One region of the Microbacterium sp. FW305-3-2-15-F-LB2 genome, then DNA from elsewhere that is predicted to be linked to it. Evidence: predicted binding sites of a transcription regulator. Region 1 holds the regulator's gene; the other holds the start of a gene.
What was found. The regulator HspR, encoded in region 1, represses chaperone genes until heat shock. The targets are predictions, from matches to a motif close to AAGTTGAGTCNNNNNGACTCAACTT.
Positions count from the first base shown of each region.

Region 2: AC3WLZ_RS10985 (ATP-dependent Clp protease ATP-binding subunit) is a predicted target of HspR. The motif match lies at 7,769-7,793, and genes of this name have one in related genera.

Region 1 covers NZ_JBYSZO010000001.1:3,307,924-3,318,810, reverse strand. Annotated here, with positions in the region: gene AC3WLZ_RS15970 (MFS transporter) at 1-5, opposite strand, end outside; gene AC3WLZ_RS15965 (DEAD/DEAH box helicase) at 145-1,908, shown strand; gene dnaK (molecular chaperone DnaK) at 2,350-4,218, shown strand; gene grpE (nucleotide exchange factor GrpE) at 4,231-4,839, shown strand; gene AC3WLZ_RS15950 (DnaJ C-terminal domain-containing protein) at 4,848-5,831, shown strand; gene AC3WLZ_RS15945 (heat shock protein transcriptional repressor HspR) at 5,899-6,345, shown strand; gene AC3WLZ_RS15940 (GntR family transcriptional regulator) at 6,418-7,080, shown strand; gene AC3WLZ_RS15935 (NAD(P)-dependent oxidoreductase) at 7,330-8,316, shown strand; gene AC3WLZ_RS15930 (ABC transporter substrate-binding protein) at 8,353-9,654, shown strand; gene AC3WLZ_RS15925 (carbohydrate ABC transporter permease) at 9,711-10,643, shown strand; gene AC3WLZ_RS15920 (carbohydrate ABC transporter permease) at 10,640-10,887, shown strand, end outside.
Region 2 covers NZ_JBYSZO010000001.1:2,261,024-2,271,910, forward strand. Annotated here, with positions in the region: gene AC3WLZ_RS10960 (ATP-dependent DNA ligase) at 1-901, opposite strand, end outside; gene AC3WLZ_RS10965 (RecQ family ATP-dependent DNA helicase) at 1,073-2,674, shown strand; gene AC3WLZ_RS10970 (DoxX family protein) at 2,896-3,300, opposite strand; gene AC3WLZ_RS10975 (LLM class flavin-dependent oxidoreductase) at 3,348-4,115, opposite strand; gene AC3WLZ_RS10980 (LLM class flavin-dependent oxidoreductase) at 4,112-4,993, opposite strand; gene AC3WLZ_RS10985 (ATP-dependent Clp protease ATP-binding subunit) at 5,225-7,753, opposite strand; gene AC3WLZ_RS10990 (hypothetical protein) at 7,861-8,694, opposite strand; gene AC3WLZ_RS10995 (EI24 domain-containing protein) at 8,754-9,518, shown strand; gene AC3WLZ_RS11000 (hypothetical protein) at 9,544-9,693, shown strand; gene AC3WLZ_RS11005 (class I SAM-dependent methyltransferase) at 9,714-10,817, shown strand.

The DNA of each region.
Region 1 (10,887 bases):
GACATGTCGCTCACGTTAGGACCCTTCGGTGAACGCGCGGAGACCTCGCGCGCGGGCGCGCCGCCGTCGGCGCGTCCGCTCAGGGTAGACCCTCGACCCGCCGCGAACGGGGGGTTTCCCGGGCGGGCGGGCTACCGTGGAGTCATGGCATCCGAAACCCCCGTCCCCTCCGCCGAGTCGGACACCCTCCCCGAGCAGCTCACGTTCGCCGATCTGGGACTGGATGCCGCTGTGCTCAAGGCCCTCAAGGACGTCGGCTACGAGACCCCGTCGGCCATTCAGGCCGCCACCATCCCCGTCCTTCTGCAGGGTCGCGACGTCGTCGGCCTCGCCCAGACCGGTACCGGTAAGACGGCGGCCTTCGCCCTGCCCGTGCTGTCGCAGATGGAGACCGGCCACAAGAACCCGCAGGCCCTCGTGCTCGCCCCGACCCGCGAGCTCGCGCTGCAGGTGTGCGAGGCGTTCGAGAAGTACGCGGCGCACATCAAGGGCGTCTCGGTGCTCCCCGTCTACGGCGGTCAGGGCTACGGGCAGCAGCTGTCGGCCCTCCGCCGTGGCGTCGACATCGTCGTGGGCACCCCCGGTCGCATCATGGACCACCTCGACAAGGGCACGCTCGACCTCAGCGAGCTGAAGTACCTCGTGCTCGACGAGGCCGACGAGATGCTGAAGATGGGCTTCGCGGAGGACGTCGAGACGATCCTCGCCGACACCCCGGCCGACAAGCAGGTCGCGCTCTTCTCTGCCACGATGCCGGCGCAGATCCGTCGCATCTCGGCCCAGTACCTCCATGACCCGGAAGAGATCACGGTCAAGACCAAGACCACGACCTCGGCGAACATCACGCAGCGGTACCTCATCGTGTCGTACCAGCAGAAGATCGACGCCCTCACCCGCATCCTCGAGGTCGAGAACTTCGAGGGCATGATCGTCTTCACGCGCACCAAGAACGAGACCGAGACGGTCGCCGAGAAGCTGCGCGCCCGCGGGTACACCGCCGCCGCGATCAATGGCGACGTCGCCCAGGTGCAGCGCGAGCGCACCGTCAACCAGCTCAAGTCGGGCAAGCTCGACATCCTCGTCGCGACCGACGTCGCCGCCCGCGGCCTCGACGTCGACCGCATCAGCCACGTCGTGAACTACGACCTGCCGATCGACACCGAGTCGTACGTGCACCGCATCGGCCGTACCGGCCGCGCGGGCCGATCCGGGGATGCCATCAGCTTCGTGACCCCGCGCGAGCGGCGCATGCTCACCGCGATCGAGAAGGCCACGCGGCAGCCGCTCACCGAGATGTCGCTGCCGAGCGTCGACGACGTCAACGCCACGCGCCTCACCCGCTTCGACGACGCGATCACTGCCGCTCTCGAGGACACCGCCGCGATCGCGACGTTCCGCGACGTCGTGGCGCACTACGTCGAGCATCACGACGTGCCCGAGGCCGACGTGGCCGCGGCGCTCGCCGTGGTGGCCCAGGGCGACACCCCGCTGCTCCTCCAGGAGGAGACGTTCTCGCAGCCGCGCTTCGACCGCGACCGGGAGCGTCCCTCCCGTGACGGTGGGGGCGCGTCCCGCGACGGTGACCGCGACGGCGGGCCGCGGCGGGAACGCGACGGACGCTTTGCGACGTACCGCATCGCGGTGGGTCGTCGGCAGCGTGTGGAGCCGCGTCAGATCGTCGGCGCCCTGGCGAACGAGGGCGGTCTGCGCCGCAACGACTTCGGCGCGATCCAGATCCGCCAGGACTTCTCGCTCGTCGAGCTTCCGGCCGACCTGTCGCGTGACACGCTGAACCGCCTCACCGACACCCGCATCTCGGGCGTCCTCATCGACCTGCGCCTCGACCAGGGCGGCCGTTCCGCGAAGCGCAGCGACCGGCCGCAGCGGCGCGATCGCGATCGCGACTGAGCCCACGGCATCCCTCCGACGCCCTCGCGACCTCTCCTGTCGCGGGGGCGTCGGCGTGTGCGCAGACCGCGCCGCGCCCGCGAGGCGCGCCCTCGCCCCCCGGACCGCGTCCCCCCCCCCCGCCCGCGTCCCCCACCCCGACCGCGTCCCACTTATTGCGGTTTGGAGCGCTCCCATACGACAACAGGTGGGACATGTTCCGTCATAAGTGGGACGAGGGGCCTCGACCGACCGACCGACCGACCGACCGACCGGCCGAGCGCGCGGCGCCGCGGGCGGGCACCCGGTCGACTGCAGAAGTTGAGCCGATTCATATCAAGTCTCCTTGACGCCCGAAACGCCCTGCGCTAGCCTTGAGTCATCGCGGCTCAACCCGCGCAGCAGACTTTGCACCAAGCCCGAGTCGTGGCATCCGCCCGGCTCATGATCAAGGAGACACATATGCCACGTGCAGTGGGAATCGACCTCGGGACGACCAACTCCGTCGTGAGCGTGCTCGAGGGTGGCGAGCCGAAGGTCATCGCCAACGCTGAGGGCTTCCGCACGACCCCCTCGGTCGTCGCGTTCACGAAGGACGGCGAGGTGCTCGTCGGCGAGACCGCCAAGCGCCAGGCCGTCACGAACGTCGACCGCACCGTTTCGTCCGTCAAGCGTCACATGGGCACGACCTGGACGTTCGACGTCGACGGCAAGAAGTGGACGCCGCAGGAGATCTCCGCGCGCATCCTCCAGAAGCTCAAGCGCGACGCCGAGGAGTACCTGGGCGACAGCGTGACGGATGCCGTCATCACGGTGCCCGCGTACTTCAACGACGCCGAGCGTCAGGCGACGAAGGAAGCCGGCGAGATCGCGGGCCTGAACGTCCTGCGCATCATCAACGAGCCCACCGCGGCCGCTCTGGCCTACGGTCTCGACAAGGGCAAGGAGGACGAGCTCATCCTCGTCTTCGACCTCGGTGGCGGAACCTTCGACGTCTCCCTCCTCGAGGTGGGCAAGGACGACGACTTCTCGACCATCCAGGTGCGCTCGACCGCCGGTGACAACCGCCTCGGTGGAGACGACTGGGACCAGCGCGTCGTCGACTACCTGATCAAGCAGTTCAAGGACACCACGGGCGTCGACGTCTCGGGCGACAAGATCGCCCTGCAGCGCCTCAAGGAGGCCGCGGAGCAGGCCAAGAAGGAGCTGTCGAGCTCGACCTCGACCTCGATCAACCTGCCCTACCTCTCGCTCACCGACTCGGGCCCCGTGTCGCTGTCCGAGACGCTGACGCGCGCCAAGTTCGAGGACCTCACCAAGGACCTCCTCGACCGCACCCGCAAGCCCTTCTCAGACGTCATCCGCGAAGCCGGCGTCAAGGTCGACGACATCGCGCACGTCGTGCTCGTCGGTGGCTCGACCCGCATGCCCGCGGTCGCCGAGCTGGTGAAGAAGGAGACCGGTCGCGACGCGAACAAGGGCGTCAACCCCGACGAGGTCGTGGCCGTGGGCGCAGCCCTGCAGGCCGGTGTCCTCAAGGGCGAGCGCAAGGACGTCCTTCTCATCGACGTCACCCCCCTGAGCCTCGGCATCGAGACCAAGGGCGGCATCATGACCAAGCTCATCGAGCGCAACACCGCCATCCCGACCAAGCGCAGCGAGACCTTCACCACCGCCGACGACAACCAGCCGTCGGTCGCGATCCAGGTCTTCCAGGGCGAGCGCGAGTTCACCCGCGATAACAAGCCGCTGGGAACCTTCGAGCTCACCGGTATCGCCCCGGCTCCCCGTGGCATCCCGCAGGTCGAGGTCACCTTCGACATCGACGCCAACGGCATCGTGCACGTGTCCGCGAAGGACAAGGGCACCGGCAAGGAGCAGTCGATGACCATCACCGGCGGCTCGTCGCTGCCCAAGGAGGACATCGAGCGCATGGTCCGCGAGGCCGAGGAGAACGCGGCGGAAGACAAGAAGCGCCGCGAGTCCGCCGAGACCCGCAACCAGGCCGAGACCCTGTCGTACTCGATCGAGAAGTTGATCAAGGAGAACGAGGACAAGCTGCCCGAAGAGGTCAAGAACGACGTCCAGGCCGACGTCGACGCCCTCAAGACGGCTCTCGCCGGTGACGACGACGACGCGGTCAAGACCGCGTTCGACAAGCTCAACGCCAGCCAGGGCAAGCTCGGCGAGGCCATCTACGCCTCGTCGCAAGCTCAGGGCGAACCGGCCGACCCCAACGTCGGTCAGCCCGGCAACGGCGAGACGCCGAACCCCGAGGAAGACGTCATCGACGCCGAAGTCGTCGACGACGACACCGACGACAAGAAGTAAGCGACAGATCCCATGGCACACAAGGACGACGAACAGCCCCAGGGCTCGGGCGCCGGTCCTGACGAGACGACGGGGCCGGAGGAGAACACCTCCGGCCCCGCGCCGTCGGGCGAGCAGACCCCGGATGCCGAAGGCCTGACGATCGAAGACATCCTCGGCGCCGAGCAGACGCCCGAGGCCGCCGCAGAGGGGGCTTCCTCCGACAAGGAGGCCTCGCTGCTGATCGACCTCAAGCGCCTGCAGGCCGAGTACGCCAACTACCGGCGGCGCACCGAAGAGCAGCGCGAGCGCGAGATCGAGCGCGCCAAGGGCGAGGCCGTGAAGGGCCTGCTGCCCGTCATGGACGACCTCGACCGTGCCGAGAAGCACGGCGACCTCGTCGAGGGCACCCCCTTCTCCGCGATCGGCGACAAGGTGCGGGCCGTGGCCGAGCGCCTCGGCGTCGTCTCGTACGGCACCGCCGGCGAGCCCTTCGACCCGCAGCACCACGAGGCGATCTTCCAGGCGCCCACTCCGGGTGTGACCCAGGCCACGGTGCTCGAGGTCGTCGAGGTCGGTTACCGCCTCGGCTCCGTCGAGCTGCGACCGGCCAAGGTCGTCGTCGCCGTGCCGGTCGAGTAGGAGGACGCATGGCGAGTCAGGACTGGTTCGACAAGGACTTCTACAAGGTCCTCGGTGTCGACAAGGACGTGAGCGCTGCCGATCTGAAGAAGACGTACCGCAAGCTCGCGCGCCAGTACCACCCCGACTCGAACCCGGGTGACGCGAAGGCCGAGGCCAAGTTCAAGGAGATCAGCGAGGCCTACTCGGTGCTCAACGACCCCGAGCAGCGCGAGGAGTACGACCAGATCCGGGCCATGGGCTCGGGGGCGCGCTTCTCGGCACCCGGGACCGCGAGCGGTGGCGGCTTCGACGACGTGTTCAGCCGCTTCGGGCAGCAGCGCGGGGGAGCGACGGGCGGATTCGAGGACTTCTTCTCGATGTTCGACCAGCAGGGCGGCGGCTTCGGCTCCGGCCGGTTCGGTCAGCCGTCCGGCGGGTACCGCGGATTCGGCGGTCCGCAGCGCGGCGCCGACGTCACGGCGCGAACGACGCTCGACTTCATCACCGCCGCAAAGGGCGAGACGATCACCCTGCAGGGCGAGGACGGCGTGCCGTTCAAGGTCAAGATCCCCGCGGGCGTCTCCGACGGCCAGAAGATCCGGCTGCGCGGTCGCGGTCGTCCCTCCCCGGACGGCGGCGAGAGCGGTGACATCGTGGTGACGGTCGCTGTGCGGCCCCACCCGGTGTTCTCCCGCGACGGGCTCAACCTGCGGCTGACGGTCCCCGTCACCTTCACCGAGGCGGCGCTCGGAGCGACGATCGAGGTGCCGACCCTCGGGGGCGAGCCCGTGCGGCTACGCGTGGCGCCGGGCACTCCGTCGGGCCGCGTGCTGCGCGTCAAGGAGCGTGGCATCCATTCGTCCAAGGGGACGGGCGACCTGCTCGCGGAGGTCCAGGTGGCCGTTCCCGACCACCTCGACGACGCCGCCCGCGAGGCCCTCGAGCGCTTCCACGCGCTCGAACCGAAAGAGAATCCCCGCGCCGACCTGATGGCCAAGGCGCGGCAGTAACGCTGGACTCCTGGCATCCGCCACAATCGGATGCCAGGAGCCGGCGATCGATGCGAGAGGAGAGGCCGTGTCCCAGAAGGAAATCGACGAGGACGCGCCGATCTTCGCGATCGCCGTGGCAGCCGAGCTGTCGAACATGCACCCGCAGACCCTGCGGCAGTACGACCGGCTCGGTCTGGTCGTGCCCGCTCGCACGCAGGGCGGATCCCGGCGTTATTCGAGCCGTCACGTGCAGCAGCTGCGCGAGGTCGCTCGCCTGTCGGGCGAGGGCATGAGCCTGCCCGCGATCGCGCGGTTGCTCGCGCTCGAGGAGCAGGTGCACGACCTCGCTCGCCGCGTCAACGATCTCGAACGCCAGCTCCTCGCCGAGCGTCAATCGCGTCCGGGCGCGCGCGTGTTCGCCGCCGGGGCGACCGGCTCGGTCGTGACGCTGCCGCACGGGGCGCGCGTGCGGCGTGCGACGGACATCGTGCTGTGGCGTCCTCGCGGCGTCTTCGATCACGACGAGGACTGACGCAGCACGAACCGATCATCGGGTGAAGAGCGTCCGAGGTAGTCTGTCAACGGTCGACAGTTGGGAGCAGACGTGTCGGAGCTTCGACCCCTCGCCATGGGCGACCAGATCGCGCATCGCCTGCGCGTCGAGATCATCCGCGGCGTCATCCCGCCGGGCACGCACCTGGCGGAAGACAGCCTGGCCGCGCGCTTCGACGTGAGCCGCGGACCGGTGCGAGACGCCCTCCGTCAACTGGAGGTCGAGGGTCTCGCCGAAGACAGGCGCAAGCGCCTGTACGCGCGGGCCATGGACCTGCGCGACGTGGAGGAGCTCTACGTCGTGAGGGAGGCGCTGGAATCGCTCGCCATCCGCTTGGCCATCCAGAACGCGAGCGCAAGCGACTGGGATCGCGTGCAGCGCATCGTCGATGGCATGTCGGCCGCCGCGAGCAGCGACGACGGCGAGCGTTTCGCGGAGCTCGACATGGAGTTCCACACCAGCTTCTACACCAACTCGCAGAACCGCCGTCTGGTGGACGCGTGGCGTCCGTACCAGCGCATCTTCGCGATCTTGTTCGAACTGAGCGACACCTCCGACATCGCCTCCGCGACCGAGGACCACCAGGGGTTCCTCGACGTCATCCGGACGGGAGACGTGGATGCCGCCGTCCACCGCCTGCGCCTCCATCTGACGCTCGCGAAGGGGCACGTCCGCGACGTGCTGCGAGGTCTCGCGGCAGGCTCCACCGCCTGACGCGCGCGCCCACCCGGTGCGGACGCGGCGGAGGCCACCCCGCTCGTCCGACGATTCCGCGCGCCGTTCGACGGTGACGCGCCCAGCCGTCGCGCGCGCATGCGGGCCCTCGCGCGACGGACGCAAAGGGGCGGCACCGCGTATTGACACCCACCGATCCCGCCCATATGGTAACTGTTAACAGTAGACAGATCGTTCGATGGTGATCGGTTCTTCGGATCCCCTCGCCGTCCAGAAGGGCTCCGCAAGATGACCTCCGCCTCCTCCGCCGTCGGTGACGGCCGCACCGTGATCGTCGGACCCGTGCGTTACGCCGAGCTGTGCGGTTCCGGTCGGCAGCTGCTGCTCGACCACGGGTTCACCCTCGTCGAGAACGAGGCGACGGTGCCGTGGACGCAGCCCGAGCTGCACGCCCTTCTCGCCGGCGCCGACGCCGCGGTCGCGGGCGTGGAGGTCTACGACAGCGCCGCCCTCGCCCACGCCGACCGGTTGCAGATCATCTCGCGCCTCGGTGTCGGCCTCGACAACATCGACCTCGACGAGACGCGAATCCGTGGCATCCACGTCGTCAACGTCCCCGGCGGCAACGCCGCCGCGGTGGCCGAACTGGCGATCGGTTTCATGATCGCCGTGCTGCGCCGTCTGCCCGAGATGGATGCTGCGACGAAGGCCGGCCGCTGGGACCGCTTCGTCGGACGCGAACTGGCAGGCAAGTCCATCGGCCTCATCGGATTCGGCGCGATCGCTCAGCTCGTCGCCCGCCGTCTGCACGGCTTCGACGTCGCGGTCACCGCGTACGACCCGTTCGCCGACGAGGCCGCCGCCGCGCGACTCGGTGTCCGCCTCGCGGACAGCGCGGCTGCGGCGGTCGCTGACGTCGACATCGTCAGCGTGCACGCGCCCCACACCGCCGCGACCCACCACATCGTCGATGACACCCTCATCGACGCGATGCGCGAGGGCACGATCCTGATCAACACCGCGCGCGGTGGGCTCGTCGACCAGGCCGCGCTCGTGCGGGGTCTGGCATCCGGTCGCGTCGCCGGCGCGGGCCTCGACGTCTTCGAGGTCGAGCCCGCCTCGGCCGAGAACCCCCTCTTCGCTCACCCGAACGTTGTCGTCGCGCCGCACGCGGCGGCGGACAGCCGCGAAGCGTACGAGCGCATCGGCCTGGCCACGGCCCGGGCGATCGTCGACGTCTTCGCCGGGCGCCTTCCCGAGGCGCTCGTCGCATAACTCCTGCTGCAATCACACACCCCGAGAGGAACACCGATGTTCACTACACCGCACACCCGACGCGTCGTCGCGGGACTGGCCGCCGCAGGCGCCGTCGTACTCGCGCTGACCGGATGCGCCGGCGGAGCAGGCGGCGATGACGCCCCCGTCTCCGAGATCACCGTCGTGGCCGCCAACAGCCCCTGGGTCGAGGGGGTGAAGACGCTCGCGACGAAGTACAAGGACGAGACGGGGATCACCGTCAACATCGAGGCCTACGGCAACGAGCAGCTCAACGACAACTACAAGGTCAAGCTCAACGCGTCGTCCTCCGACTTCGACGTCATGGCGTTCCAGGTGCAGGACGTGATGCGGGAGTTCTCGCGCAACGGCTGGCTCGCCGATATGACCGACTACGTCTCCTCGGATGCCGCGTGGAACTGGGAAGACTTCCAGCCGGCGGCCCGCGACGCGGTGCAGCTCGACGGCACCGTCTACGGAGTCCCCGTCATGACCGAGCGCCAGATCGTCTACTACCGCACCGACCTCCTGGAGGCGGCCGGCATCCCGGTTCCGGAGACACTCGACGAGCTCGAGTCGGCCGTCGCCGCTCTCAACAAGCCCGACGCCGGCGTGTACGGCATCGCGATGCGCGGCTCGCGCGTGCCGCTGGTGACGCAACTGTCGTCGTTCTTGTACAGCTATGGCGCCGACTTCCAGGACGCGGACGGTAACGCCAGCATCGACACGCCCGAGGCGGTCGAGGCCATCCAGCTCTACGGCGACCTGCTCAGCAAGTACGGCCCTCCCGGAGCAACCAACATGGGCTGGGTCGAGGCATCCGCGCTGTTCGCCCAGGGCAAGGCGGCGTTCTACATCGACGCCGACAGCCAGGCCTATACCTTCCTCGACTCGAGCAAGAGCAGCGTCGTCGACACCGTCGGCTTCGCTCAGTTCCCGGCGGGTCCCGCGGGCTCCCACTTCTACAACATCGTTCCCCAGACGGTCGGTATCAACGAGTTCTCCACCAAGAAGGATGCCGCGTGGGACTTCATCAAGTGGGTGACCAACGAGGAGAACACCACGTGGCTGCTCGCCAATGAGACCGTTCCGGGCGCGCGACAGTCGGCGTGGGCCGACGATGCCGCCGTGGCGTCCTTCCCTGCCGGACTCGTCGACATCGTCCGCAACGTCGCCGACCACGGCGTCGGCCATGACCGTCCGCGCCTCGAGCAGGTCGCGGCGGCGCGCGAGATCGTCGGCGGCCCCGTGATCACCGCGATCGAAGGAGGGGACGTCGCCGGGGCAGCGGCATCCGCCAACTCCCAGTTCCAGGACCTCCTCGACTCCGAGAAGTGACCTGACGGGGCCCCGGCGACGCCGCCGGGGCCCCGTCCCCGACCGAAAGAGGAACGATGGCGACCCTCACCGCCTCACGCCGTCGCGTCACCCCCGCGACCCGAGCCGTCGACTGGATCGACGCGCATCTGAAATGGATACTCATCGCCCCGTCGGTGGTGTTCATCGCCCTGCTGATCGCCTTCCCGATCGGCTACACCGTGTTCCTCTCGATGACCGACTCCGCGGGAGCCGTCTCACGACCGTTCCGGTTCGTCGGGTTCGAGAACTACATCGGCTGGCTGACCGACACCGAGCGGTTCTGGCCGGCCGTCGGGCGCACCGCCTACTTCACCGGCATGGCCCTCGCCCTCGAGATCGTCCTCGGTCTGGCCATCGCGCTCCTGCTACGCAAGACGTTCCGCGGTCAGAGCCTGGTGCGCGTCTTCATCCTCCTGCCCCTGGTGGCCACGCCCGTCGCGGTCGGCATGATGTGGTTGCTCATCTTCGAGCCCTCCATCGGCTTCGCCAACGTCGTGATGCGCTTCCTCGGACTGCCGCCGCAGGGATGGCTCTCCGACCCGTCGATGGCGCTGAACACCCTGATCTTCATCGATGTCTGGCAATGGACTCCGATGGTCATCCTGATCCTGCTCGCGGGGCTGTCCACTCTGCCCGAGGAGCCGGACGAGGCGGCCCGCGTGGACGGCGCGAACGCCTGGCAGCGCTTCCGCCACATCACCCTGCCGCTCCTGGCTCCGGTGATCGCCGCTGCCGCAATCCTGCGGTCCATCGACGCGATGAAGACCTTCGACATCATCTACGCCACCAAGGGCATCGGCGGCGGGTCCAGCCACGAGGCCGAGACCTTGAACATCCTGGCCTACGGGCAGGCGTTCCAGTTCTCCCAGTACGGCAAGGCATCGGCCCTGCTGATGCTCTTCTTCGTCCTGATCATCGTCGTCCTGCTCGCCCTCGCGATCCTGCGAAATCGAGGAGCCCGCTCATGAGCGCCACCCTGACTCCCTCCGCCACCACCCGTCGTTCGGCATCCGCATCGCCCTCGACCGCGGGGTCCCCCATCCCGAAGCGCCGCCGCCCTCGGCCGGCCGCCGTGGTCGGCGGTGTCGCCCGCGTCGTCGCGATCGCCGTGGTCGTCCTGTCGTTCCTGGTCCCGCTGATCTGGATGTTCCTGGCGAGCCTGAAGCGCAACCTCGACGTCGTCGACCCATCCAAGACGTTCTCCTTCGAACC
Region 2 (10,887 bases), 1.0 Mb from region 1:
CGAGGTGCAGGAGATCGAAGAACCACGGGCGCAACGCGATCTCTCGGGCGGTCTCGGCACCGAAACGGGCCATCGTCTCCTGGAAGGGCCGCGGTCCCCCGTCGTCGTCGAGCGAGAGGGTCTCGCCGTCGAGGATCGCATCGGTCACCGGCAGCGTCCGCACGGCATCCACGATCTCGGGCACGCGGTGGGTGACATCGGCCAGCGTGCGCGTGAACACCCGCACGTCGTCGCCTCGTCGGTGCACCTGCACCCGCGCTCCGTCGAGCTTGTACTCGACCGAGGCGAGACCCGTGAGCGTCAGGGCCTCCGCCACGGAGGTGGCGGTGGAGGCCAGCATGGGCTGCACGCCGCGACCCACGACGAGACCGACGGATGCCAGCTCGTCAGCCGTCCCCGTGAGCGCCACCGCCGCCGTCTCGCCCAGGTCTCCGGACAGCATCGCCGCGCGGCGCACGAGCGTTCCCTCGCGATCGGCGGCGCGTGCGATCGCGTCGAGGAGCACGCCTTCGAGCGCCCCCGTGCGCAGCTCGCCGGTCATGATGCGCACCAGCAGATCCCATTCGTCGGGCGTCGCCTGCGCGGCCAGCTCGTCGAGCAGCGTGGTCCGCGCCGCGGCGGACCCGTTACCGGCGATCTCGACCAGCCGGGAGAACGCGGCGTCGATGTCGGCGACCGTGAGCGAGGCGGAGTCGGCGTGCGCGCGGCTCCGCGCGGCCAGCGTGCGCCACCCGACCCCCAGACGTCCCTGGCGCGGCGCGGCCGTGAGGAGCCCGACCGCCGGCACGATCTCGTCGGGCGTCAATCGCTCCAGAACCTCGGCGAGCGCGTCGACCTTGGCCAGGCGCGATCGCGTGGCGGCGACCGTACCGAGCGCGACCTGCAGATCACCGAAGAGCATGTCGGCATCCTGGCATCCCCCTCCGACATCGCCGGGCCTCTTGCGCTCTCGGAACGCGGATGCCAGCGCCCTCGAGGCGCGCCGACGGATCACACGACGCCGTCGTCCGCAACCCCCGACCGACAGGTCCGCTCGTATCGTGTGCTGGATTTCCCCGAGGAATGAGGTCCCGTGAACGCTCCCGCCACCGCCGAACAGTCCGCCCGCACCGCCCGCGAGGCCTTCGGATGGGATGCGTTGCTGCCGGGTCAGGCCGAGGCGATCGATGCCGTGGTGGCGGGGCGGGACACGCTCGTCGTCTTCCCCACGGGCGCCGGGAAGTCGGCCGTCTACCAGATCGCCGGATGCGAACTGGGTGGGGTGACAGTCGTCATCTCGCCGTTGCTCGCGCTGCAGCGCGATCAGATCGCCTCGATCGACGCCGCGCCCGACGCGCCCGCGGCGGTCGCGCTGAACTCCCGCACGGCGGCGCGGGCACGGACCGCCGCATGGGCCGCGATCGAGAGCGGTGACCCGGTGTATGCCTTCTTCGCCCCGGAGCAGCTGGCCAACCCCGAGGTGTTCGACCGGCTGAAGAAGGCCGACGTGCGTCTCGTCGTGGTGGACGAGGCGCACTGCGTGTCGGCCTGGGGGTTCGACTTCCGCCCCGAGTACGCGCGAATCGGCGACGCCGTCGCCGCGCTCGGGCACCCTCCCGTGCTGGCGTTGACGGCTACGGCATCCGGTCCCGTCCGTGACGACATCGTCGCGAGCCTCGGCATGCGCGACCCGCACCTGGAGGTGCGCGGGATGGACCGTCCCGAGATCCACCTGTCGGTCCGCCGTCACGAGCACGACGCGGATAAACGCCGTGCGGTCCTGCGGGATGTGATGGATGCCGACGGCCCCACGCTGCTGTACGTGGCCACCCGCAAGGAGACCGATGCCTACGCGGCCGAACTCGTCGAGCAAGGACGTCGCGCCGCGCCGTACCACGGGGGCATGGCGCAGAAGCGTCGCGACGAGGTGCACGCCGCGTGGAGCGCGGGTGAGCTCGACGTCGTCGTGGCCACCTCGGCGTTCGGGATGGGCGTCGACAAGCCGGATGTCCGGTGGGTCGTGCACGCCGACGCGACCGAGTCCCTCGACGCCTACGCCCAGGAGATCGGTCGGGCCGCGCGCGACGGGCAACCCGCGCGCGCCGTGCTGCACTACCGCGCCGAGGACTTCTCGCTGCGCTCGTTCTTCGCCGGCGGGCGGAGCCGACGCGCGGACGTCGCCGGGGTCTGGGACGCGTTACTGCACGGCGACGCGCCGATGCGCACCCGGGACATCGCCGACGAGAGCGGTCGCTCGACGCGGGTGATCGGGCGCGTGCTCACCCAGCTCGTCGCGTGCGGGCTGGCCGTGTCCGGCCCCGAGGGCATCTCCGCGGCCTCGACCGTGTCCGCGGGCGAGGCGGTGGCCGCCGTGCGCGAGCGCGACGAGGCGGAGGAACGTATCCGCACCTCCCGCATCGACATCATGCGGGGGTTTGCCGAGACGGTCCGTTGCCGCCGCCGCGCACTGCTGGAGTACTTCGGCGTCGCCGCCGCCGAGCAGTGCGGCATGTGCGACCGCTGCGACGCCGCCGCTGCCCTCACCCACACGGAAGAACCCGCGGAAGCCGTCAGGGAGCCGGGGAGCGGCGACCTACGCGTCGACTCCGTCGTCGACCACCACGAGTGGGGAACCGGAACCGTCATGGCCGTCGAGGCCGACCGCCTCACCGTGTTCTTCCCCGATCACGGCTAAAAGGTGCTGGCGCGCTCCGCTTTCGACCGCGGCATCCTGGAGCTCGGCGACGCCGCCTAGCGGGTCGCGCGTTCCACGGTTCTTCGGGCCGCAGTCCCCTCGCCGAGCGCGCGCTCCGCGGTTCTCGGCCCGCACTCCCCTCGCCGAGCGCGCGCGCCGCGGTTCTCGGCCCGCACTCCCCTCGCCGAGCGCGCGCTCCGCGGTTCTCTGGCCCGCGCAGCTCACTCGCGCGTCGACCACCAGGCCCAGGCGATGAGCGGCACCTGGAGGAACAACCTCACGAACCGGGCGCGATCGCTGCTCAGGCCCGGAGCCGACCGCCCAGTGCGCCACTGGTGCACGTTCCCCGGGAACACCGCCACGAAGAACGCCGCGATCGTCGCGCCGACACGCCGACGCTCCCGCGGCAGCGCGACGAGCCCGACGCCGAGCAGCACCTCCGCAGCCCCGGATGCCACCACGATGGCGTCCTTGTCGGTGCGCAAGAGTCTCGTCGCCCAGTCCGGAACCACGATCCGGTAGCCCCGTCTGCCCCACGTCACGTGGCTGACCCCCGCGGCGACCAGCAGCGCGGCCAGCGCACCGCGGGCGACGGAGCGAACGGGGAGACCTCGACGTCGTGGCATCCGGTCAGTCTGCCAGCCGAGGACGGGGCGGGGGCCGTGCGTCGGCGTCAGAGCGGTGTGGGTCCGGTCCGCCGCACGAAGTCCATGTACGCCTCCACGGTGTCGTCGGGGACGATCGCGCGCAGGACCACCTCGTCGACCGCAGCCGTATAGGCCTCCAGGGCGCCGCCGAGTTCGGTGACGTCGCGGATCGTGGTGTCGGCGGCATCCACCCTCATCCGTGCGAAGTTCGCGGCGTAATTCGGGAAGGACGCGTATCGCGCGGTCTCGGCGTCGAGCCGCGCGCGAGCCGCATCGACGATCGCCGTGCGCACGTAGACCGCCACGAAGGCTTCGCCGCCGAGTGCCTCGGCCTGGGCTGCGGCCTCCGTCGGCGGCACCCAGTTCAAGAGCACGCCCTCGGCGAGATCAGCGCCGAGGCGTCGCATTCTCGGCCCGAGCGCACCGACGAGCACGCGCGACAGTCCCGCGTCGTGGAGCACCGCGATCGCCTCGCGCACGCGGGCGAGCGCCCCCTCCTTCGCCATGCCCGAACCGATGCCGACGGTGAGGCGGTCGGTCGGCAGGCCCAGGGATGCCACCGCGGAGACGATCTCGGCGGCCGGCCGACGATCCACGGGGACGACGCCCGTCGCCAGATGCAGCGTCCGCGTCACGCCCGCGGCGGCGGCCAGGGCGGCGAGCGCGTCGCCATCCGGGGTGTCGTTGATCCACAACGTGTGGAATCCCGCCGCTTCGACGGCCGGCGCGATCTCGGCGACGGCGGCGGGACCGAGCGAGCCCGCGAGACCGATCGAGACGACACCGCGCGTCACGACACGCCTCCCGCGGCCGGCAGCGCGACGGCGACCTGACCCACGGCAGCGAAGAAGGCATGCAGGTCGACCTCGTCGGTGGGGAGCAGCACGACGTCGTCCACCCCGGCAGCCTGGAAGCGCGCGACGCCCTCGGCGACCTCGCTGACCGACCCCGCGAGCGCGCGCTCCGCGGCATCCGGCCGGTCCTCGAGCACGGCGGAGACCCGCTCGGACGCCCCGGGGCCGAACGCCGTCAGGACGTACGCGACCACGTCGGGATCGCCCTCGCGTCCCGCCTCGGTCCAGCTCTCGCGGACGGTGCGCACGGCCTCGGCGATCTCATCGACCGTGTGACGGCTGTCGAGGATGACACCGTCGGCGACGGCACCGGCGAGGTGCAGTGTCTTCGGTCCTTCCGCGGCCGCGTAGACCCGCGGCGGGACGACCGGCGGCCAGTCGAGCGAGACGTCGCGCAGCCGCACGTAACGCCCCTCGGTGCTGACGGTGTCGCCGGCCAGGAGCGCACGCAGAGCGGGCAGTTGCTCCTGCATGAGGGTGAGCGGCGAGGCGGCCTTCGCGCCGATCTGCCGCATCCAGTCCTGCACGCCGTGTCCGAAGCCGGGCAGCAGGCGCCCCGGGAAGATGCGCTCGATCGTGGCGACCTCCATCGCCGAGGCGGCGACGTTGCGCAGCGGGAACGGCGCGATGCCAACGCCCACGCGGAGGTGGTCGGTCGCGGCGAGCGCCGCCGCGGCGGCCGCCCACGCCGACGAGCGGAAGCAGTCCTCCCACAGCCAGAGCTCGGGCACGCCCTCCCCCTCGGCCACCCGGGCGGCCTCGCGCAGTTCCTCGGGCGGGTGCGGGTACGGGCTGAAGATCGTGCCGATGCGACTCATACCCCTACTCTGCCGTGCTCCACCGACATTCGGCAGCGGGCGGCCACCCAGGCGCCCGGGGCACCCTGTCCGGCGCGTGCCGAACTCCGGAGAAACCCGGCGTCGCCGCCTCCACGCCGCGGCCAGGGCGCTGAATCGCCACGAAACTCCGGAGTTCGGCACGCACCGCGCCGGCACCCGAAACGGCGAAGGCCCCCGGAACCCGAAGGGTCCGAGGGCCGACACGAGCCGTTACGCGGCGAGTGCCTCCACGGCGGCCCGGACGACGAACCCGGATGCCGTGGCATCCACCGTCACCGCTCCCCCGTCGACCAGCTCACCAGCGACGAACAGGTCGGCGATGCGATCGTCGATCTCGCGCTGGATGACCCGGCGCAGCGGCCGTGCACCGTACTCGGGCTCGTATCCGACCTCGGCGAGGCGGTCGATCGCGGCATCCGTCACCTCGAGCGACACCTCGCGCGAAGCGAGACGCTTCGACGTGCGCTCGAGCAGCAGCCGGACGATGTCGCGCAGCTGCTCCTTCTCGAGCTTGCGGAACATCACGATGTCGTCGATCCGGTTCAGGAACTCGGGCCGCATGGCCTCGCGCAGCTTCCCCATGACGCGGTCGCGCAGGTCGGCGTCGTCGAACTCCCGCCCGGTCGTGGTGAACCCGATGGCTCCCGAACGGGATGCCAGGTACTCGCTGCCAAGGTTCGAGGTCATCACGATCACCGTGTTGCGGAAATCGACCGTGCGTCCCTGGCCGTCGGTCAGGCGCCCGTCGTCGAGCACCTGCAGCAGCAGGGTGAAGACGTCGGGGTGGGCCTTCTCGATCTCGTCGAACAGCACGACCGAGTAGGGGTTCCGGCGCACGCGCTCGGTGAGCTGTCCGGCCTCGTCGTAGCCGACGTATCCCGGAGGGGCACCGATGAGGCGCGACACGGTGTGCCGTTCGCCGAACTCGCTCATGTCGAAACGGATCACGGCGGAGTCGTCGTCGAACAGCGATCCGGCGAGCGCCTTCGCGAGCTCGGTCTTTCCGACACCGGTGGGTCCGAGGAACAGGAACGATCCGACGGGACGGTTCTCGTCACCCATGCCCGTGCGGTTGCGACGCACGGCCTTGGCGACCGCGGTGACCGCGGCATCCTGCCCGATGACCCTCGCGTGCAGGTCGTCCTCGAGGTGCGCGAGACGTCCGCGCTCGGAAGCGGTCAGACGCGACACCGGGATGCCGGTGGCCCGGCTGATCACCGAGGCGATCTCGGACTCGTCGACCACCGCGTCGGGGCGCGGGGCGGACGTGGCCTTCTCGAGCCGCTCCTGCACCGCGGTGATCTCGTCGCGGATGCGAGACGCCTCTTCGTAGTGCTCCGCCGAGACGGCGGCGTTCTTGTCGGCCTCGAGCGTGGCCAGACGCTCCACGAGGGCGGACACGTCCACCTTGGCGCCCAGGCGCAGCCGCAGGCGCGCACCGGCCTGGTCGATGAGGTCGATCGCCTTGTCGGGCAGCACGCGGTCGGGAAGGTACCGGTCGCCGAGCTCCACCGCGGCGCGCAGCGCGTCGTCGGTGTACGTCACGGCGTGGTGCTCCTCGTAGGCCGAGCGGAGGCCGCGCAGGATCTCGACCGCGTCGGGGATCGAGGGCTCGCCCACCCGCACGGGCTGCAGGCGCCGCTCGAGAGCGGGGTCCTTCTCGATCGTCCGGTACTCCTTGAGCGTGGTGGCTCCCACCAGGTGCAGCTCGCCACGAGCGAGGCGCGGCTTCAGGATGTTTCCGGCATCCATGGCCCCGTCGCCACCGGCGCCGGCGCCAACGATCGTGTGCACCTCGTCGATGAAGACGACGAGCTTGCCGGACTGAGCGGCGATCTCGTCCATCGTCTGGGTGAGACGCTCCTCGAAGTCGCCGCGGTAACGGGCGCCGGAGAGCATCGCGGCCAGGTCGATCGACACAACGCGCGTGTCGCGCAGCTGCTCGGGGACGCTGCCCTCGACGATCGCGCGGGCCAGTCCCTCGACGACGGCGGTCTTGCCGACGCCGGCCTCACCGATCAGCACGGGGTTGTTCTTCGTGCGGCGGCTGAGGATCTCGATGGTCTGCTCGATCTCGTCGGCGCGGCCGATCACCGGGTCGAGGCGGCCGTCCGCGGCGAGCGCGGTGAGGTCGGTACCGAAGCGATCCAGGTTGGGGGTCGTGGATGCCGTCTCCTCGGGCGCGGAAGGCTGCTCGCCGCCGACGACGGTCTCGCGCACCCCCTGCGTCAGGGCCTCGGCGGTGACACCGGCCTGCGCCAGGATCTGACCGGCCGGGGCGTCCTGCGCGAGGACGAGCGCGAAGAACAGGTGGTCGGGGTCGACGTAGGTCGATCCGGCCGCGCGGGCGACCTGGAAGGCGTGGAACAGAGCGCGTTGGACGGATCCCGCCACGACGGCGCCGTCGACGTCGGCGGCGGGACCGGCGGCCGGGAGGCGGCTCTCGGCGGCGCGGGCGATCGCGGCGGGGTCGGCGCCGAGACGGGCGACGGCTTCGCGAGCGGGCGACTGCCCGACGAGCACGTGCAGCACGTGCAGCGCGTCGAGTTCGCGCTGGCCGCGGCCGAGCGCGTAGCGACCGGCGTCCTGCAGCGCCTCTTGCGTGCGCGCGCTCAGGAACCGGCTGAGGTCGATCGAGCGCTCGGCGCGGGCCCGCTCACCGGCGAGGTAGCGCGCGAGGAACTCGTCGAACGACTGGGCGCCGTTGTCCCCGGCGCCGGGGGTGACATCTTCAGGCAATTCCGTCTCCTGTGATACGTGAGTGGAGTCGACTCAATTTTGAGACTTGAGCGACTGCGTATCAAGTTCAACGGTGCGGCTCCGAGGATATTCCCGGCGATCGCGCGTCAGGCCCGGAGCCGCGGGTCCGGCTCGTTCCACAGCTCCGCCGTCTGGAGGATCCAGAACACGGCGAACAGGACGAGCGCCGCCGCCTCGCCCACGAACAGCCAGGGCACGGGCCGCACGATGTCGGCTCCCCCGGCCGCCGCTGCGAGCGTGACACCGAGCCCCACCAGGGAGAGCAGGATGCCGATCGCCACCGCTGCGTACGCCGGGCGAAACCGCTCCGGTGCGCGCTGCGGGCGCCACGCGGCGATCGCGGCCACCGCTCCCACGAGAAGGAAGAACCCGACGGCGGCGAGGTTGTGCCCGGCGGCGAGGAAGGACGTCGGGGCGACAGCCGCCCACACGATCACCCCCACGACGAGTGTCGCGACGGCGCCCGCCGTCAGCACGACTCCGCGCGACATCGTGCCCTGCACGATCGACAGCACGACCCCGGCGATCACGCCGACGAGGACGACGGATGCCACTGCGACACCGTTGTTCACCGCGGTGGGAATGGTCGCGGGCGGAACGCACCGGACGAGCTCGCCGCAGACCTCGGACTCGAGAGTGGTCGGGACCACGGCGATCACGAGCGCCAGCACCGCGGCCACGTCGAGAAGGCCCTGCTCGACGCTGTGGCCCGACAGCGCGACGAACGCCGCGGCGACCACGAAGAGAGCGGCCACGAACATCGGCCCCGCCGGGGTGTAGTACGCGGCGCTCAGCGACGGGAGCGGGCCCCCGACCATCGCCTGCATCCCCACCGCGACGGCCAGAAGCAGGGTCGCGGCGAGGATCGTCAGCCGCACGTACCGATAGGTGCGCTGCGTCGACGTGGTGCGGATGCGCATGCCCACATCCTGTCAGCGAGCCCCGACGTTCCCGCGCGCCGCTCTGCGACAATGCCCGGATGCGCGAGTTTCTCCACGGCGCCCGGATGCTCCTCCGCGGCCTCGGCCAGTGGCGCCGCTCCCCCGGCGCGATGGCGCTCGGACTCATCCCCGGATTCCTCGTCGGGCTGGTCTTCGGCGCCGCCCTCGTCGGCTGGGGCATCCTCCTCGGCGAGGTCGTGGACGACTGGACGCCCTTCGCGAACACTTGGGATCCGCTCTGGGCCACCGTCCTGCGCACCGCGATCGCGGTCGCCTCGTTCGGGGCGGTCGCGTTCCTCGCGATCGTGTCGTTCACGGCGGTGACCCTCGCGGTCGGCGAGCCGTTCTACGACCGCATCTGGCGTGCCACTGAACTCACGGCGACGGGCCGGATCCCGGATGCCGAGTACGGCTTCTGGCGCGCGGCCGGAGACGCCGTGCGCCTCATCGCCCGCGGCGCGCTCGCCGCCCTGGCCGCGTGGCTGCTCGGACTCATCCCGTTCGTCGGCGGCGTCCTCGGATTCACCACCGGTCTCCTGCTGACCGGATGGCTGCTCGCCGACGAGCTGACCTCGCGCGCTCTGTCCGCGCGCGGGCTGGACCGCCGCGCTCGCCGCGCCGTCCTCCGCGACAACCGCGCGCGAGCCCTGGGTTTCGGTGTGGCGACGCAGCTCTGTTTCCTCGTGCCGCTCGGCGCGATCGCGGTCATGCCGGCCGCGGTGGCCGGGAGCACCCTGTGGACGCACGCAGCTCTCCGCGAGACTCCCCCCGCCGCGGACCGGGCGCCCGACGCGGCACGATAGCCTGGAGCGACCGAAGGGATCCCCTATGTTCATCGTCTCGCTCATCCTGTTCGTCGGCGGCATGCTGCTCACGGGCCTGTCGTTCTCGCTCGCCGCGCCCGCGCTGTTCTTCGCCCTCGGCATCCTGCTGGTGGCCGCCTCCCTCGCGCTGCCGTTCCACTTCGGCACCCGGTAATCGCCGCCTACGACGCCCCGGTGACCTTCTCGTTCGACGACCTCCGCCGCTGGCCCGACCTCGAGGGTCCGGACCTCGTCGCGGTGGATGCCGCTGATCGCCTGATCCTCGACGAATCCGCCGCCGCGCGGCGCGACGTCCCCGACGGAACGCTCGTCGTCATCGACGACGCCTACGGAGCGCTGACCCTGGGCGCCGCTTCGGACGGAGCCCGCGGCATCCGCGTGCACCAGGACGCCCTCACCGGCGAACGGGCACTCGCTGCCAATGCCTCCCGCGTCGGACTCGACGATGCGTTCTCGTCCCACGGTCTGGATGCCGACCTCGTCCGCGACGCGCGGGTCGTCCTCCTGCGTCTGCCCCGGTCGCTCCGCGGACTCGACGACATCGCGGGTCTGATCGCCGCGCACGCCCACCCCGACGTCGTGGTGTTCGCGGGCGGCCGCATCAAGCACATGACGCCCACAATGAACGACGTGCTGCGGGCGCGCTTCGACCGCGTCGACGTCACGCACGCCCGACAGAAGTCGCGTGTCCTCGTTTCCCGCGGCCCGCACGACGGCGCAGACCCGCAGCCCGAGGCGACCGCGGTGGACGGGCTGGAGGTCCGCGCTTTCGGCGGTGTCTTCGCGGGCGCCTCGATCGACATCGGCACGCGTCTCCTGCTGGCCCACCTGCCCGAACCGACAGCCTCCGAGGCCATCGACTACGCGTGCGGGAGCGGGGTCGTGGCCGCGGCGCTCGCGATGCGGCATCCCCACCTTCGGGTGATCGCGTGCGACCAGTCGGCCGCCGCGGTGGCCTCCGCGCGCGCGACGGCCGCGGCCAATGGCGTCGCCGACCGTGTCGAGGTCGTCCGCGACGACATGCTCGGCGCACAACCCGACGGCAGCGCGCGGTTCATCGCTCTGAACCCGCCGTTCCATTCCGGCTCCGCGATCAACGAGGGCATCGCACCGCGCTTCTTCGCCGACGCCGCCCGCGCCCTCGCGCCCGGCGGCGAGCTGTGGACGGTGTGGAACTCCGCACTGCAGTACCGTCCGGCGCTGGAGCGGATCGTCGGCCCGACGCGTCAGGTCGCCCGCGACCGCAAGTTCACGGTCACGGTGTCGACGCGCCGCTGAGCGTCAGCCGCTCTGCGGCACCCCCTCGTCCCACTTCTGACGGTGCGTGTCCCACATATAGTCAGTGCGC